Regions from separate parts of the Kocuria sp. WRN011 genome, predicted to be linked through region 3. Evidence: riboswitches for the same ligand, from Rfam matches in the RefSeq annotation. Region 3 holds a riboswitch; each other region holds the start of a gene.
What was found. A riboswitch is a leader RNA that binds a small molecule or an ion and turns the genes downstream of it on or off. The one in region 3 is predicted to bind S-adenosylmethionine.
Positions count from the first base shown of each region.

Region 1: another riboswitch for S-adenosylmethionine. It lies ahead of CKW39_RS03165 (MetQ/NlpA family ABC transporter substrate-binding protein); the one in region 3 lies ahead of CKW39_RS00340 (LLM class flavin-dependent oxidoreductase).
Region 2: another riboswitch for S-adenosylmethionine. It lies ahead of CKW39_RS04250 (hypothetical protein); the one in region 3 lies ahead of CKW39_RS00340 (LLM class flavin-dependent oxidoreductase).
Region 4: another riboswitch for S-adenosylmethionine. It lies ahead of CKW39_RS08235 (acyl-CoA dehydrogenase family protein); the one in region 3 lies ahead of CKW39_RS00340 (LLM class flavin-dependent oxidoreductase).

Region 1 covers NZ_NSGI01000002.1:77,730-82,000, reverse strand. Annotated here, with positions in the region: gene CKW39_RS03180 (cation acetate symporter) at 1-1,099, shown strand, start outside; gene CKW39_RS03175 (GlsB/YeaQ/YmgE family stress response membrane protein) at 1,217-1,486, shown strand; gene dxr (1-deoxy-D-xylulose-5-phosphate reductoisomerase) at 1,598-2,881, shown strand; SAM riboswitch class IV at 2,914-3,028, shown strand; gene CKW39_RS03165 (MetQ/NlpA family ABC transporter substrate-binding protein) at 3,132-4,019, shown strand; gene CKW39_RS03160 (methionine ABC transporter ATP-binding protein) at 4,016-4,271, shown strand, end outside.
Region 2 covers NZ_NSGI01000002.1:330,325-334,595, forward strand. Annotated here, with positions in the region: gene CKW39_RS04240 (DUF6350 family protein) at 1-440, opposite strand, end outside; gene CKW39_RS04245 (glycosyltransferase family 1 protein) at 543-1,697, shown strand; SAM riboswitch class IV at 1,794-1,935, shown strand; gene CKW39_RS04250 (hypothetical protein) at 1,956-2,252, shown strand; gene CKW39_RS04255 (GMC family oxidoreductase) at 2,313-3,914, opposite strand; gene CKW39_RS04260 (aldehyde dehydrogenase family protein) at 3,955-4,271, opposite strand, start outside.
Region 3 covers NZ_NSGI01000001.1:71,948-76,218, reverse strand. Annotated here, with positions in the region: gene CKW39_RS00350 (GNAT family N-acetyltransferase) at 1-452, shown strand, start outside; gene cls (cardiolipin synthase) at 474-1,964, shown strand; gene CKW39_RS00340 (LLM class flavin-dependent oxidoreductase) at 2,037-3,458, opposite strand; SAM riboswitch class IV at 3,542-3,656, opposite strand; gene CKW39_RS00335 (CoA-binding protein) at 3,747-4,166, shown strand.
Region 4 covers NZ_NSGI01000005.1:98,826-103,096, forward strand. Annotated here, with positions in the region: gene CKW39_RS08225 (CPBP family intramembrane glutamic endopeptidase) at 1-549, shown strand, start outside; gene CKW39_RS08230 (M18 family aminopeptidase) at 560-1,888, shown strand; SAM riboswitch class I at 1,941-2,032, shown strand; gene CKW39_RS08235 (acyl-CoA dehydrogenase family protein) at 2,136-3,410, shown strand; gene CKW39_RS15965 (GNAT family N-acetyltransferase) at 3,648-3,869, shown strand.

The DNA of each region.
Region 1 (4,271 bases), on a different contig from region 3:
CATCGTGGTTGTGGGCATCATCATGATCGTCTACGTCTTGGTGGGCGGCATGAAGGGCACCACGTGGGTCCAGATCATCAAGGCGTGCCTGCTGGTCACGGGTGTTGCCGTGATGACCGTGTGGATCCTGGCCATGTTCGGCTTCAATTTCTCGGCCATCCTGGGCGCCGCAGTGGAAACCAATAACAACCCCGCCATGCTGGATCCGGGACTGAAGTACGGCTTGAGTGAGATCACCAAGATCGACTTCATCTCGCTGGGCCTGGCTCTGGTGCTCGGTGCCGCCGGTCTGCCGCACGTGCTCATGCGCTTCTACACGGTTCCCACCGCCAAGGAAGCACGCAAGTCCGTGGTGTGGGCCATCACCCTGATCGGCTTGTTCTACCTTTTCACTCTGGTGCTGGGTTTCGGCGCAGCCGCGTTGATCGGCTCCGACCGGATCTTGAATTCCCCCGGTGGCGTGAACTCGGCCGCTCCATTGCTCGCCTACGAGCTGGGCGGCTCCATCCTGATGGGTTTGATCGCCGCAGTGGCCTTCGCAACCATCCTTGCCGTCGTCGCCGGTCTGGCCATCACGGCCTCAGCGTCCTTCGCGCATGACATCTACACATCCGTGATCAAGAACGGCAATTCCGACCCCAAGCAGGAACTGCGCGTCGCCAAGACCACCGTGGTCATCATCGGCCTGGTGTCGATCGCCGGCGGTATCGGCGCCCAGGGTCAGAACATCGCGTTCCTGGTGGCACTGGCCTTCGCGGTCGCCGCATCGGCCAACCTCCCCACGATCCTGTACTCGCTGTACTGGAAGCGCTTCACCACCCGCGGTGCCGTGCTGTCCATGTACGGAGGTCTGATCAGCTCCGTGGTTCTGATCATCTTCTCGCCGGTGATGTCGGGCGCTGAGACGTCCATGATCCCGGGTGCAGATTTCGCCATCTACCCGCTGTCCAACCCGGGCATCATCTCCATTCCGTTGTCGTTCCTATTGGGCTTCCTCGGTTCCATGTCCGAGCGTCGGCCGGAGGATCCCAAGAAGCAGGCCGAGATGGAAGTTCGTTCCTTGACGGGCGTTGGTGCTGAGAAGGCAGTCGATCACTGATTGAGTGTCCTGACGATTTCTCCTGTAACCTGATAGGAAGCTGGCAGTCAGTACGCTGACCAAGGCATACGAACGCGACGACCTCGTGTTAAAGCAAACAGCTAAACTGGAGGAATCATGGGCATTATTAGCTGGATCGTCCTGGGCCTGATCGCTGGCGCACTCGCCAAGCTCATCATGCCGGGTCGTCAGGGTGGCGGCATCATCGTCACCATCATCCTGGGCATCATCGGTGCCATCCTGGGCGGCTTCCTGGGCAGCCTGGTGGGCATCGGATCCTTGGAATCCGTGTTCGACATCGGAACCATCATCACCGCAATCGTGGGCGCACTCATCGTGCTGTTCATTTACGGTGCAGTGACCGGCCGCAAGGGCGCTCGTCGCTGATCCACGGCATCACTGAACGAGGGCGTCACCTCCGGGTGGCGCCCTTGTTGTATGTGCTGAGCTCCTCCGATCCACGAGATACTGGTGACCATGTCCGACGCACCCCTGACCATGACCCCCGAACTCGACAGCGCCACTGGCAAGCATCCCCGGCGCGTGGTCATTCTGGGTTCCACGGGCTCCATCGGTACGCAAGCGCTCGACGTCGTCGCCTCCGCGCGTGGCCTGCGGCGACCGGGCGAGGGCGACGCCGCCGCGGGGCACCCGCCGCTGTCGGTCACGGCCTTGGCCGCCGGAACGTCCAACCTGCCGGTGCTGGCGGAGCAGGCCGTCCGAGAACGTGTGGCCGCGGTCGGAACCAGTGGCACGGCCGACCACGCCCGGCAACTGAAAGAACTCATTGCCCAACGAGCCTCGGGGGAGGGCCTGACAGGCTTCACCCCCGAGATCTTCCACGGGCCTGAGGCCGCAACGTGCGTGGCGGAACACTCGGACTGTGATGTCGTTCTCAACGGCATCACCGGGTCCATCGGACTGGCTCCCACGCTCGCCGCATTACACGCGGGGACGCCCGTGGCGCTGGCCAACAAGGAGTCCCTCATCGCGGGCGGCCCGCTGGTCAAACAGGCCGCGGCCGCCACCGGCCTGGAGACCCCGCTGATCCCGGTGGATTCCGAGCACTCGGCTCTGGCGCAGGCGCTGCGGGGAGGCCGTTCGAGCGAAGTCGACCGATTGATCCTCACCGCCTCCGGCGGACCCTTCCGAGGGATGTCCCGGGATCAACTCACCACGGTCACGCCCCAGCAGGCGTTGAAACACCCCACATGGGACATGGGGGTGATGGTCACGACCAATTCGGCCACCATGGTCAACAAGGCGCTTGAGGTCCTGGAAGCATCCTTGTTGTTCGACGTTGCCCTGGACCGGATAGACGTGACCGTGCACCCACAGTCCGTGGTGCATTCCATGGTCCAGTTCGTGGACGGTTCCACCCTGGCCCAGGTATCACCGCCGGACATGCGACTGCCCATTGCCCTGGGTATGGGGTGGCCCCACAGAATTCCCGGCGCGGCGGTGTCGTGCGATTGGACGCAAGCGGCGCACTGGACCTTCGAGCCGCTGGACACCGAGGCATTCCCCGCCATCGAGCTGATGAAGCATGCCGGGACGCTGGGCGGCACCTGGCCGGCCGTGTTCAACGCGGCCAATGAGCAGGCCGTGTACGCCTTCCACCGGGGTGAGGTGAACTTCACGACCATCGTGGACATCGTTGCGGTGGTCGTGAATGAACACGAGGGCGACACGACCCCGCGGCTCGAGGACGTCCTGGGCGCCGAGGGCTGGGCCAGGAACCGGGCGGATCAGTTTATTGCGCAGCGTTTCAGCGCACGCTGATCACCGCCGGCCCCATGTTAGGCTTGGCCGCGGATGACGAGATCCGGCGTCAAGCTCTGGCTGGCCGGACGGCAACCCTCTCCCGTAGCGGGGTGCCCCAGATGACCATCCGGCCGCGGTTAACGTAGCTCCCGGCAAGTGCGGTTTCCCGAATCAACTAGCACGAGCCTTGCAACTGCGGTGTGTCCTCGGACGTACCGCTTTCAGTTGTTAATCGCCCAGAACATTTCACACCTCGGAAAGGCACATCGTGCGATCTCACCGTTTGATCCCCCTTGCGCTGGCCACCACCATCGGCCTCACCTTGACCGCGTGCGGCGGCGGAGATTCTGAATCCTCCGATCCTGCTGCGGACGGCACCGTCACCATTGGCATCGTCGGCTCGGAGCCCGCTCACGACGCGCTCAAGGAAGTCGCTGCCGAGAACGACATCACCGTCGAGTACGTGGATTTCAGCGACTACAACCAGCCGAACCCCGCCACCAAGAGCGGCGACGTGGACATGAACTGGTTCCAGCACACCGCGTACCTTGCTGACTACAACAACAACTCTGGTGACACCATCACACCGGTCGGGTCCACCGCGATTTACCCGTTGGGTATGTACTCCAGCAAGTACGACTCCCTGGACCAGATCAAGGACGGCGACGAGATCGCGATTCCCAATGACTCGATCAACCTGGGTCGTGCACTGAACCTGCTCAAGCAGGAGGGGCTGGTCGAATTCACCAAGGACACCATTGCCCCGACCGAAGGCGATATCGACACCGAGAAGTCCAAGGTCTCTGTGCGTCCCGTGTCCGCCGAACAGACTGTTTTGTCAATGGATTCCGTGGCGGCTTCCGTGATCAACAACGACTTCCTGGGCCGAGCGAACATCGATCCCAAGTCCGCTCTCGCATCGGATGATCCGAAGCAGGACAGCGCCAAGGTCTTCAACAACCTGTTCGCTGCTACCGAGGCCAACGCCGACAACGAAACTCTCAAGAAGGTTGCAAGCTTCTACTACGACCCCAAGGTCTTGAAGGCCGAGGACGAGGAGAGCAAGGGCACCGCTGTCCCGACAGAGGTGGACCAGCAGGAACTCAAGGATCTGCTGACGCGGTATCAGGAAGACCTGAAGGAACAGACCCAGTGACGGAAGTATCCAGTGAGCGCACCCTGGTGCGCTTCCGGGACGTCAGCAAGGTCTACACGGGCGGATCCAAGCGCGCACCGCGAGTGGTCAACGCCGTGGACAGCGTCACCCTGGACATCACCAAGGGCGAGATCTTTGCCGTGATCGGGTACTCCGGAGCCGGCAAGTCCACCCTCGTGCGATTGATCAACGGTCTGGAGCCCATCAGCTCCGGATCGCTCGAGGTTGCGGGTAACCGGGTGGACGGTAAGT
Region 2 (4,271 bases), on a different contig from region 3:
CGCGCGATTCGGCGACCCGCAATGACCGCGAGCCCGAACGGAATCAGCGTGAGCCCCAAGGGCACCAAGGTGAGAGTGCCGCCGCCGGTGGACACGTCGATGCCCTGGATGGCCGCCATGGTCAACGGCGTGCAATGGGCCACCAACCACACCTGACCCGCGAGTTGAAGGCCGCCCAGGACGCCCAAGGAATCAAAACCACCAGCCAGCCAGACGGCTGCCATCAGCAACCCCGTGAGCAGCAAGCTGATGGCGGCCACCGCCAGGAGTTCAATGACTCCCTGCAGCCACAAGGGCATGGGGAACCCGTCCTCCGGGCCCCTCCGGTTGGAGTCGGCCGATGGCGATGTGGCGGGCGAGCTCTCGGGGTCACCGTGGCGGTTGCGTTGCAGCCGCTCGCGCGCCCCGGACAGGGTGTTGGAAAAGGTGGGGAAGTTCATCACCTCCATCTTTCCACGTCCCCACCGGAGTTGGCCCAGACTTCACCGACAGGTCACCCTGGCGTGAAGAACCGGTGACCCGCGACGGCCACAGTATTAATTGTGAGAATCGCAGTGGTTGCCGAACAGTTCCTCCCCCACATCAACGGCGTGACGCATTCCGTGGTTCGAGTCCTGGAGTACCTCCGGGCCCAGGGTCACGAAGCCATGGTCATCGCACCGACCTACGAAAAACTCGGAGCCCTGGGCTCCGTGGACTCCATGGACGGGATCAGAGTTCAACGCATCGCGTCCATCCCCCTCGCCGGGTACCCCGACGTCCGGGTCGCCAGCTGCACGGTGGCACGCATGCAGCGCATCCTGACCCGCTTCCAACCAGACGTCGTGCACGTGGCCTCCCCCTTCGTCCTGGGCTGGCAGGCCATCCAGGCCGCCAAGAATCTGGGCTTACCGTGCGTCTCCATTTACCAGACCGACGTTCCCGGATACGCGGCCCGCTACGGTGCCCCGGTCCTGGAGAACGTGCTGTGGAGCCACGTGCGAAACATGCACAACAGTTCGACTGTGACCTTGGCGCCGTCCACGGCGTCCATCTCGTCGCTGCATGAACACGGTGTGCAACGCGTGCGCATGTGGCGACGCGGCGTGGACACCCGCCGCTTCAACCCGGCTCGGCGCGATCACGAATGGCGCGAACGGGTGGGCGGCGGCCGGAAGCTCGTGGGTTACGTGGGGCGCTTGGCTCCCGAAAAGCAGGTGCAGGATCTCGTGGTCCTGGATTCGCTGCCCGATACCCGACCGGTGATCGTGGGCTCGGGGCCGGAGAAGGAGAAGCTCCGCATGCTGCTCCCCAATGCGTACTTCGTGGGTTTCCTGGACGGTGACGAATTGGCCACCGCCATGGCCTCCCTGGACGTGTTCGTGCACCCCGGTGAACACGAGACGTTCTGCCAGACAATCCAGGAAGCCATGGCCAGCGCCGTACCCGTCGTGGCCGTGGGCCGCGGTGGGCCCGTGGACCTGGTTGATTCGTCCCGCAACGGCTGGCTCTACAAGCCCGGTGACACCGAGATGCTCCGCGATCGCGTGCTGGATCTCGCGGGTGACAACGCCAAACGCGCCGCCTTCTCCCGCACCGCCTACACCACCGTGCAGACTCGCACGTGGAACGCCGTGTGTGACCAGCTCATGGAGCACTATGCACAAGCCCGCACCGTGGCATCTCGTGCGCGCAGGTTGTCCACAACCGCGCCGTGATCCGTGGTGCACGATCCATTCGTAGATTAACTTTTGGTGACGTTATGAGACACCCTCTGGTTTGTCATGCGCCCAACCCGCTACGCTCTAATCCAGCTTCACGAGATGCGCTCTGGAAATCGGGGTAAAACCCGAGATCCTGCTGGGCTCCAACCCGGCGCACGCCAACCCTTGGTTCAGGGGTGGTTTGGATGACGAAGCGGCTGTGGCGCAACCGCGGGCGCAGCAAGAACCTCACTGTACGAAAGCACAATACTGATGAAGAACATTCAACAACTACGCACAAAGACCGAGTCCCCTCGAGAACAATGGGTTGACGTCACCGTCGACATCGACCCCGACCACCACATGGTGCGTCTCATGGAGTCCAATGGGGACATCCACGAATACATGAGCAGCAACGTTCGCGCCCTGGCCCACGCAGCCGCCCACAACCGCGGCCGCGCCCAATGGTGCGAGAAGTACCAGCAGCTACTCGTTCCCGGAGCATCAAACGTCTCCGGTGGCATTCCGTTCTACAAACTGGAACCGAAACCGGTGGCGCTCAGCGCCTGATCAGGACCGCACGAATGAAGCCCGGCACTGGTGCCGGGCTTCATTCATGTCATGGTGCCGCTACTTGTCCGAGGGCGACTCCTGCTCCTGGGCAATCAGCTCAGCGGCGCGCTCACCAATCATGTAGACCGTGATGTTGGGGTTCACGGTGACCAGTTCCGGCATCACCGAAGCATCAGCCACGCGCAGGCCGCTCACGCCCTTGACCCGCAACTGCGGATCCAGCGGAGAATCCTGATCCTCGACCGGCCCCATGCGGCACGAACCCGCGGGGTGGTACACGGTGTTGTGGGTGCGCTTGATGTAGTCGGCGATCTCCTCGTCCGTCTGCACATCCTGACCCGGGAACAGCTCCTGACCGGCCCATTCCGAGAGCCCGGACTGCGAGACGATTTCACGGGCCTTGCGGATACCCGCGGTCATGATCCGTAGGTCGTAACCCTCCGGGTCGGTGAAGTACCGGGGATCCACGCGGGGCTTGTCCCGGTAGTCACGCGTGCGCAGCCGCACGGTGCCGCGGGAACGAGCGTGGGTCACGTTGGGGGTCAGGCAGAACGCGTTGTCCGCCGTGGCGTACCCGTGGCGGTAGGTGTGCATGTCGAAGTTCACGCTGCCGTAGTGCATCATCAGGTCCGGGCGGTCCAATCCGTCGTCCACCTGGGCGAACAGGCCGATCTCCCACCACTGGGTGGAGTCCTCGACCATGGGCTGCTTGGCCTCCCACTGGATCACGGCCTCCGGGTGATCCTGCAGGTGCGAGCCCACGCCCGGGGAGTCCACCAGCACGTCCACGCCCACCTCGGTGAGGTGCTCGGCCGGACCGATTCCCGAGAGCATGAGCAGCTTGGGCGTGTCGATCGCACCGGCGGAGACGACGACCTCGCGGTTGGCCGAGATCACGTGCGCACGACCGAAAGCGTTGTCCGTGACCTCCACGCCGGTGGCTCGCTGGTTCTCGTCGACCACGATTCGTTTGGCCTGGGTGCCGGTCAGGATCGTGAGGTTTTCACGGTCCCGGATCGGGTGCAGGTAGCTCACCGAGGACGAGGAGCGGGTTCCGTCCTCGCGCGCGTTGATCTGGAAGAAGTTCGCGCCCTGGGTCACCGTTTTGCCGGTGTTGAAGTCAGCGCGCGGAATCCCGGCCTGTTCGGCGGCGTCGAGAACCGCCACGCCGCAGGGATCCACGGCGGGGACCTGGCGCAGCCGCACGGGCCCGTCGTGGCCGTGGTGGGATCCGGGGTCCTCATTGTTCTCGAGTTTCTTGTACAACCGGAAGGCCGTCTCCGCGTTCCAGCCCTCGGCCCCGAACTTGGACTCCCATTCGTCCATGTCCTCGGCGGGTGCCCAGAAGGCGATGCACGAGTTGTGCGACGAGCAACCGCCCAGCACCTTGGCGCGGGCCAGGCGCATGTACGAGTTGCCGTTCTCCTGCGGTTCGATCTGGTAATCCCAGTCGTAGCCGGATTCGAGCAGTTCCATCCAGCGGTCGAGCGTCAGGACTTCCGGCACGTTCTCATCGTGGGCGCCGGCTTCGAGCAGGGCCACGCTCACGTTCGGGTTCTCGCTCAGGCGCGCCGCGATCACGGCGCCGGCGGAGCCCGCTCCGACAACAACGTAATCGTAGGTAGCCACGTTTTCAGTAGTGGTCACAGTTTCTCCCATCGGTCGTTCTTCGGTGCTCGGTGAGGTCCAGTCGGGCCGCTCAGTGCTCGGCGAACCAGCCGGTCACCGCGGGGCGGGTGTTCTGGTAGATGTGTTTGGTCTCCTGGTACTCGGCCAGTCCGTGGAAGCCCAGTTCGCGGCCCACACCGGACTGCTTCATGCCGCCCCACTCCGCCTGGGGCAGGTACGGACCGAAGTCGTTGATCCACACGGTTCCGTGGCGCAGTTTGCCGGCCACGCGCTGAGCGCGGCCCGCATCCTGGGTCCACACGGCTCCGGCCAGGCCGTAGTTGGTGTCGTTGGCGATCTCGATGGCTTCTTCCTCGGTACGGAAGGTTTCCACCGTCACGGTGGGGC
Region 3 (4,271 bases):
CCCAGGACGAGCTTGAGTCGATCGCAGAATCAACGGACCTGCCACAGTTCGCCCAGGGGTTTCCGACTCCCGAGGATCAGGACTGGGCTCAGACCGCGTTGGATGCCGGCAGCTATTTCTTCACCGAGACCATGTACTCGATGTTTGCCATGGTGGACGCGGCATCGGGTCAGATTATCGGCATGGCAGGTTTCGTAGGCCCGCCCATCGACAACGAACTCGAGGTCGTAGGGTCCGTTGTGCCGAACCGACAGAATCAGGGGTACGCGGGCGAGGTGCTCCCCTACTTGGTCGAGCTGGCCTTCCAGAATTCCCAGGTCAACGCGGTGAACGCTTCCGTGCCGTGGGGTAATCAGCCCGCATGTCGGCTGCTCCTCACGCACGGTTTTGAGGAGCGCCCGAGCGGCGGCTCCGAATCCACGTATGTGCATGTCCGCCCGGAGACGCATTGAAGCAACTGAGTTAGCCGGCTGATGTTCCCCTGGACCCCCTACGAACTGTTCTCCCCGGACACTGTCCCAGAGTGGATCCTGGTGATCCTGGGTGTCATCGACCTGCTGGTCCGAATCGTTGCGCTCGGCTGGATCCCGCATAACCGCAGGCCCTCCGTCGCCTTGGCGTGGCTGCTGGCCATCTTCCTCCTGCCCTACGCGGGGCTGTTGTTGTTCCTGGTCGTTGGTTCCTCCCGTCTACCGCGAAAGCGGATGGAGAAGCAGGCCAAGATGAACGACATCATTCGGGAGAACACCCCGGAGGACTTCGCCCTGGGCGAGGAGTTCCATCACCTGCCCGAGTGGGTCACCACGACCGCCAAGCTGAACTACCAGTTGGGCGCACTGCCCATGGTGGGCGGCAACGGCTTCGACATCCTCACGGACAACCATGACTCCATGGCGCAGATGGCCCGTGACGTGGACCGCGCCACGGATTATGTGCACTTCGAGTTCTACATCGTGGCCACGGATCGGGTGTCCCAGGTCTTGCTGGATTCGCTCGTTCGGGCCCACGAACGCGGTGTGAGGGTGCGCATCCTGATCGATCACGTGGGTTCGCTGGGCTACCCCGGCTACGCGGAACTGGTCCGCCGCTTCAACGCCTCCGGCATCCCCTGGCGACGCATGCTGCCGATCCGCCCGTGGCGAGGTGAGTGGCAGCGTCCGGACCTGCGCAACCACCGCAAGATCCTGGTGGTGGACGGTTCGATCGCCTACACGGGTTCGCAGAACATCATTCATCGCTCGTACAACAAGAAGAAGAACGTCCGCCGCGGCCTGGAGTGGAAGGATCTGATGATCCGCTGCTCCGGCCCCGTGGTTGCCGAGCTCAACGCGGTATTCGTTTCCGACTGGTATTCGGAGACCGACGACCTGCTCCTGGACGAGGCCACCGAGGTCCTCACGGACGTCGAAGGCCCCGTGTATGCCCAAGTGGTCCCCTCGGGACCCGGGTTCGAGACCGAGAACAACCTGCGCCTGTTCAACCACCTCATTTACAACGCCAACCGGCGCGTGGTGATCTCCAGCCCGTACTTCGTACCGGACGAATCCCTGCTGCACGCGCTCACCACCGAGGCGCAGTCCGGGGTGGACGTGGAGATTTTCGTGGGAGAGTCCTCGGACCATTTCCTGGCACAGAACGCCCAGAATTCCTACTATTCCGAACTCGCCGAAGCCGGGGTCAAGATTCACCGCTACAGCTCCCCCACGGTGCTGCACGCCAAGTTCGTGCTCGTGGACGACCTGATCAGCGTGATCGGTTCCTCCAACATGGACGAGCGGTCCTTCGCCCTGGACCTCGAGGTGTCCGTGATGATCGTGGACCAGGGTTTCCACGACCGCATGGAGGAAGTGGTAGAGGAGTTCAAGGCCTCCTCCACGCTGCTCGACCTCGATCTCTGGAACAAACGCCCCATGCGGCAGAAGTACGTCGAGAACGTCTGCCGCCTCACGTCGGCTTTGCTCTAACACCGACGACACCGCTGCCGCGACCTTTTCGAGCGAAAGGTCGCGACAGCGGCGTCGTCGTTCTTGAGGCTGTTAGCCCACCAGCTCGCGAGCGGCGGTGTCCGCCACGGACGGCTTGTCGGCGTACGCACCGCGGTACTGCGCTGCCGGGTGGGTGTCCATGACCTGGGGCTGGCCGGCGCCGTAGAGGGACTCGCGCAGGGTGGAGCCTTCGTACTCGGTGCGGTAGCGGCCGCGCTTCTGCAGCTCGGGAACCACGTACTCCACGAAGTCCTCGAAGGACCCGGGGCTCACGTGGTAGGCCAGGTTGATGCCGTCCAGACCACCCTCGTCGACCCAGGTCTCGAGCTGATCGGCCACGGATTCCGGCGATCCCACGATCACGTCACCCATGCCGCCCAGAGCACAGTGCTTGGCGATCTCCTCGCGGGTCCACTTCTTGTCCTTGGACTGCAGGGTGAACGGGGTCAGGAAGGACTGGATGGAGTCGGTCTTGATGTAGTTCAGGGCCTCGTCCTCGTCGAACTGGCTCAGGTCCACGCCGGACCAACCGCCGATGATCGCCTGGGATGCCTCCAGGTTCACGTAGGAGAGGTACTCCCGGTACTTCTCTTGGGCCTTCTCCTCGGTCTCGTCCACGACCACGGAGAGCATCGCGTAGATCTTGACGTCGTCGCGGTGGCGGCCCTGCTCCTCGGCCTGCTCGCGGATCTTGTCCGTGACGTAGCGGGTGAGATCCGGACGCAAGCCGCCGATGAACACGGCCTCCGCGTGACGTCCGGCGAACGCCTGGCCCCGCGAGGACGCACCGGCCTGGAAGATCAGCGGGGTGCGCTGCGGGGACGGCTCGGTGAGCGCGGCACCCGGAACGGTGAAGTACTTGCCCGAGTGCTGAATCGGGTGGACCTTCTGGGTGTCAGCGTAGACGCCGGCCTCGCGGTCCTTGACCACGGCGCCGTCTTCCCAGGAACCCTCCCAGAGCTTGTAGCAGACGTCGAGGAATTCCTCGGCAATCTCGTAGCGGGTATCGTGCTCGATCTGGCGCGGCAGACCCTGGTTCTCCGCGGCGGAGGGCAGGTACGAGGTCACCACGTTGAAGCCCACGCGGCCCTTGGTCAGGTGATCGAGCGTCGCGTACTTGCGGGCCAGGGTGTAGGGCTGCTCGTAGGTCACCGCGCTGGTCACGCCGAAGCCCAGGTGCTCGGTCACGGCGGCCATGGCGGAGATCTGCATGAACGGATCGTTCACGGGAACCTGAGCGCCGTCCGACACGGAGGGTGCGGCAGAGTTCTTGTAGATGTCGTAGATGCCCACCACGTCCGCCAGGAACAGGGCGTCGAACTTGCCCTTCTCCAGCGTCTTGGCCAGGTTGGTCCAGTACTCGATGGTGTTGTACTCGGTGGCCTTGGACCGCGGATGACGCCACAGACCGAAACTCTGGTGGTCCACGCACGTCATGTCGAAGGCGTTCACGGAAATCCGCTTTTTGCTCATGTGTGCCCCTTTGGGTCGAACCCGACCCGCGCCCCGTGCACCACCTGCGGCGGCCTACTCTGCGGGTCCAGCGCGCTTGTGTGGCGCCGTACTTGCCACATGCGGTGTGCCATGCGGCCCGATCCTCACCTGGGGCACCCCGCTACGGGAGAGGGTTGCCGTCCGACAAGCCAGGGCTGTGCGTCGGAACTCATGATCGTTCTGCGCCCCACTGTACCGTTTCCGTGGCCCCTCCGGCGGCTCGTGAAACATAATGACCGAGCTGATTCACAGTGAGACGATGGTCATATGAGTGATCGCCACGTCAACGATCCGGACCAGATTCGCGAGCTACTCGCGACCCCGGGGCGGTGGGCCATTGTTGGGCTGTCCACCAACCGCACGCGACCCGCGTTTGCGGTGTCCCGCCGGATCCGTGACGAGTTCGGGCAGCAGATCATCCCGGTCAATCTGGCGGGCGAGGACGTACATGGCGAGACGGGCTATCGATCGCTCGAGGACATCCCGGGGCACGTGGACGTGGTCGACTGTTTCGTGAACTCCAGCCGCGTGGGTGAAGTGGTGGATCAGGCGATCGACATTGGTGCCGGAGCGGTGTGGATGCAGCTGGGTGTGACCGATCAGGCCGCTGCCGAACGGGCGAAGGCCGCCGGGGTGAAAGTGGTCATGAACACCTGCCCGCTGATCGAGGCCCCGCGGGTTCTGTAGGGCCCGCGGGTTCTGTAGGTGCGGTGGTTCCGTAGTCGCACTGGTCCTGTAATCGAGAGCGCGGCCGGCATTCCCCACGAGCCGTCGACATTCTGGGTAGAGGTT
Region 4 (4,271 bases), on a different contig from region 3:
GAAGCGGCGGTCGCCCTGCACGTGGTCAACAACTGCACGGTCACGCTCATGGCCATCGTTGGATTGGCGGACCTGAGTGATACCAGCGGCGGGCCCATCGACGTCCTCTTCACGCTGGCTGTCAACGGGGTCTTCCTCCTGGTCGTGTTCCGGATGGCCCGTAAGACTCGAATTGCTACGTCTCGCACCATCATCCTGCCGCCCCCGCCGCGGTTGCCGGCGTTGGCGCAGCGGCCCCGCACGGTCAGCCAGGTGGGTTCCGAGCTCGCGGCGTTCGTGGTGGATCCCCGCACCCAGAACTACCTCTCCCTGCCCGAGCAGTACGGTCCCTACACCGTTCGGGATGGTCAGGGGCGCCCGGTGGGTTTGTTGGACGTGCGTAGGACGTCGGGTCCGCAGTCACCGAACGGACAATCCGGGAACGGTCCTTGGCCGAACGGCCCGTCACAGGGTGGCGATCCGCGGGACCGCCAGCTCGCGGGTGCGCAGCCGCCGAACCGGGGCTCCCACGGTGGCGACTCGGCTACCAACCAGGACCGCACTCCCTAGACTGTCCTGCATGGCCCATCACAGCGTTTCTGACTTGGATTCCCACCGCGCCCCGTTCGGCTACGCCCGCGCCCTGGGCGATTACGTCATGGCCTCGCCCAGCTCGTACCACGCGGTCGCGGCCGCGGCGGAGCTACTGCGCGGGGCGGGATTCACGGAACTGAGCGAATCCGAGGCGTGGAGCGACGTCGGCGGGCGGCACTTCACGATTCGCGACGGCGCTCTGATCGCCTGGGTGGCCCCGCGCGACTATCGTGCGGGCGCCGGGGCTCGCATCCTGGGTGCGCACACGGATTCGCCAGGGTTCAAGCTGAAGCCCAAGCCCACCACGGTCTCCAACGGCTGGTACCAGGCTGGTGTTGAGGTGTACGGCGGCGTGCTGCTGAACTCGTGGCTGGACCGGGACCTGCGTCTTGCCGGACGGATCGTGGTGCGCGGTGAGAACGGCGAGCTCACGCAGCACCTGTGCGCCACGGAGGCGGTCGCCCGGATCCCGCAGTTGGCCATCCACCTGGACCGCGGCGCCAACGAAGGGCTCAAACTCGACAAGCAGCAGCACGTGCAGCCCATTTGGGGGACCGGTTCGGCTCAGGACGCTGACGTGCTGGGCCTGCTCGCCGACATGGCCGAGGCGTCGGTGGCTCCGGAGGACATCGTGGGATTCGACGTGGTGCTCGCGGACACACAGAAGCCCGAACTGATCGGTCAGCGGCGGCAGCTGCTCGCGAGCGGGCGGCTGGACAACCTGTCCTCCGTGTACGCGGGAATGCACGCGTTGGTCGAGCATGCCGAGGACCTGGAATCCGCGTCGCAGATGTCCGTGCTGGCCGCGTTCGACCACGAAGAGGTCGGCTCCGCCACGCGCTCCGGTGCGGCGGGTCCGTTCCTGGAAGACGTGCTCGCGCGGATCAGCGCGGCGCAGGGTGAATCGCAAGATGATTACCGACGTTCCCTGTCCGAATCGGTGTGTTTGTCGGCTGACGCCGGTCACCTGGTCCACCCCAACTACCGCGGTCACCACGACCCCGTGAACACTCCCGAGCCCGGTGCGGGTCCATTGCTCAAGATCAACGCCAACCAGCGTTACACCACGGATGCCGTGGGTGCCGGTTTGTGGGCGGACGCGTGCGAGCGTGCGGGCGTGAGCTATCAGGAGTTCGTCTCCAACAACAACGTGCCGTGCGGTTCGACCATCGGCCCCATCACGGCCACCCGCCTGGGTATGCGCACCCTGGACGTGGGCGTGGGACTGTTGTCGATGCACTCCGCCCGCGAACTCGCCCACGTGGACGACCTGCACGCGCTGTCCCGAGTGACCGGGGCGTTCTGGCGGTCATAAACCGTCACGCGCGTTGACAGTCACCTTGGGTGCGTGATGCTCTGAATCCGTAACGCCATCAAGAGCGGCCGAGAGACGTGGCTCGTCAACGCCGCAGCAACCACCCGGATACCGGGACGGTGCTTCCGCCACGACCGATGGACAGCTTTTCAGCTCCTGCGGTTCGCGCGGTCATGCCCGTGCACGCGCTGTGCTCCTCTCGGTCGGGTGCGTGCACCGCGACTGAACGCGAGGGACTACCGAGAACATGAGCAGCGACACCGGGATCAAGGAACAGTTCGACACCGCAACCCTTTACGGGGATCCGCAGCGATCCCTGAGCACCCGCGAACTCTTCGAGGTGTTCCAGCCGGTCTTTGATCGCGTTGCCGACGGTGCCGTAGAGCGCGAACAGCAGCGGATTCTCCCGTTCGAGCAGTTCGCGTGGCTCAATGAACACCGCTTCGGAGCGCTCACGGTGCCGCGCTCGCGGGGTGGTTACGGCGCGTCGCTGGAACAGGTGGCGGAGCTGCTGATCGTCCTGGCCGCTTCCGACTCCAACGTGGCGCACGTCTACCGTTCGCACCTGGGATTCATCGCGAGCCTCAGCTCCGATGAATCCGACGTCTGGTTCCCTCGGATCGCCGCCGGTGAGACCGTGGGTAATGCCGCGACCGAGCGCTCCGGTGCAGCTCTGGGCACCGCGGCCACCACGCTCACCCAGACCGCGGGCGGTGACTGGGAGCTCAACGGCACTAAGTACTACTCCACCGGTTCCATCTTCTCCGACTGGATCCAGGTCACCGCCCAGATCCCCGGGCAGGAGGCGCGCTCGCACGCGCTGGTGAAGAGCTCGTGGGACGGCATCGAGCTGATCGACGACTGGGACGGCTTCGGCCAGCAACTCACCGGAACCGGCACCACGCACTTCCGCGGGGTCAAGGTTCCGGCAGCCAACGTGCGCAATCGCGACGGCCGCGCGACCCAGGAGACCGCTGTCTTCCAGCTCGTGCTCTTGGCCGTCGAGGCGGGGATCGCCAAGGCCGCAATCGACGAGGGCGTGCACCTGGTGCGGTCACGCACCCGCGGTTTCAATACCGGTACGGGCTCGGTCGCTCGCGAGGATCCGCAGGTGCTGCAGCGCGTGGGAGAGCTCAGCGCCAAGGCTGCCGCGGCACGGGCGATCGTTCTTCAGGCGGCCCGCGAGCTCGACGCCGCCATCGGCGTTCTCGGCGGAGACCCCCTTCTCGACAACCCCCAGGAGTTGACCAACGCGTGCGAACTGCCCGTGGCACACGCCCAGGTGGTTGTTCCGGAACTCGTGCGCGATGTGACCGACGGGATCTTCGACCTGCTCGGTGCCTCCGCCGTGGGCAAGTCCAAGTCCCTCGACCGCTTCTGGCGCAACGCCCGCACCGTGGCGACCCACAACCCCACGATCTACAAGGCCCGCATCGTGGGTGACTACCGCGTCAACGGCACCCCGATGTTCGGCCTCAACGCCATCGGCGAGGTCAAACCATCCGGCGAGAAGCTCCAATAGACCTGCGTGGCACACCAGGTGCGCTACTGGGTCCTAAGGGTGCCTGAGATGCGAGAGACGCTGGTGGGGGCACGGCTACGCGACTGAAGCGGCGTCGTCGGCGGTGAAGGTGCTGCCATGACGAGCTCCGAGCGACGTTAGAACCTTCGCATCCATCTCATGCGCCGTTAGAGCCCTTGGCGCGGTTCAAAAAGGCTCTATCGACACACCAGGTGCGCGGCTGGGTCCTAAGAGCGCCTGAGATGCGCGTGTCGCTGGAGGGGGCACGGCTACGCGACTAAAGCCGCGTCGTCGGCGGTGGAATTGCTGCGGAAGGACCACGTTGCACGCTTTGCCGCGCGGATTTCTCCTGGCCATGACGCGTCAGAACGGGTGGCGCAGAAATTAGGCCTGCATCCCGCCGCGCACCTGGTCGATGGCGAGGTCGTCTGGGCAATGCACGACCCCACTGACGTCTGAACTCCCCGCAAAGACGCACCTCAAGGGTCGTTAGAACCCTTGCGTACATCTCATGCGCCGTTAGAGCCTCTGGCGGCGCTCAAAAAGGTTCTACCGACGCACCAGGTGCGCGGCTGGGTCCTAAGGGCGCCTGAGATGCGAGAGGCGCTGGTGGGGGCACGGCTTCGCGAGCGAAGCAGCGTCGGCGGAGGTGACGTTGCGGCAAAGACGCACCTAAAGGGACGTTAGGACCCTCGCGTTCATCTCATGTGCCATCAGAACCCTTGGCCGAGCTCAGAAAGGTTCTAATGACACACCAAGTGCGCAGCAGGGTTCCTACGCCACACGAGGCGCGCGGCCTTCCGTGCGACACAGTATTTACATGCAATTGCAACAGCCAACTACGCCGCCCCGGTACCTTCG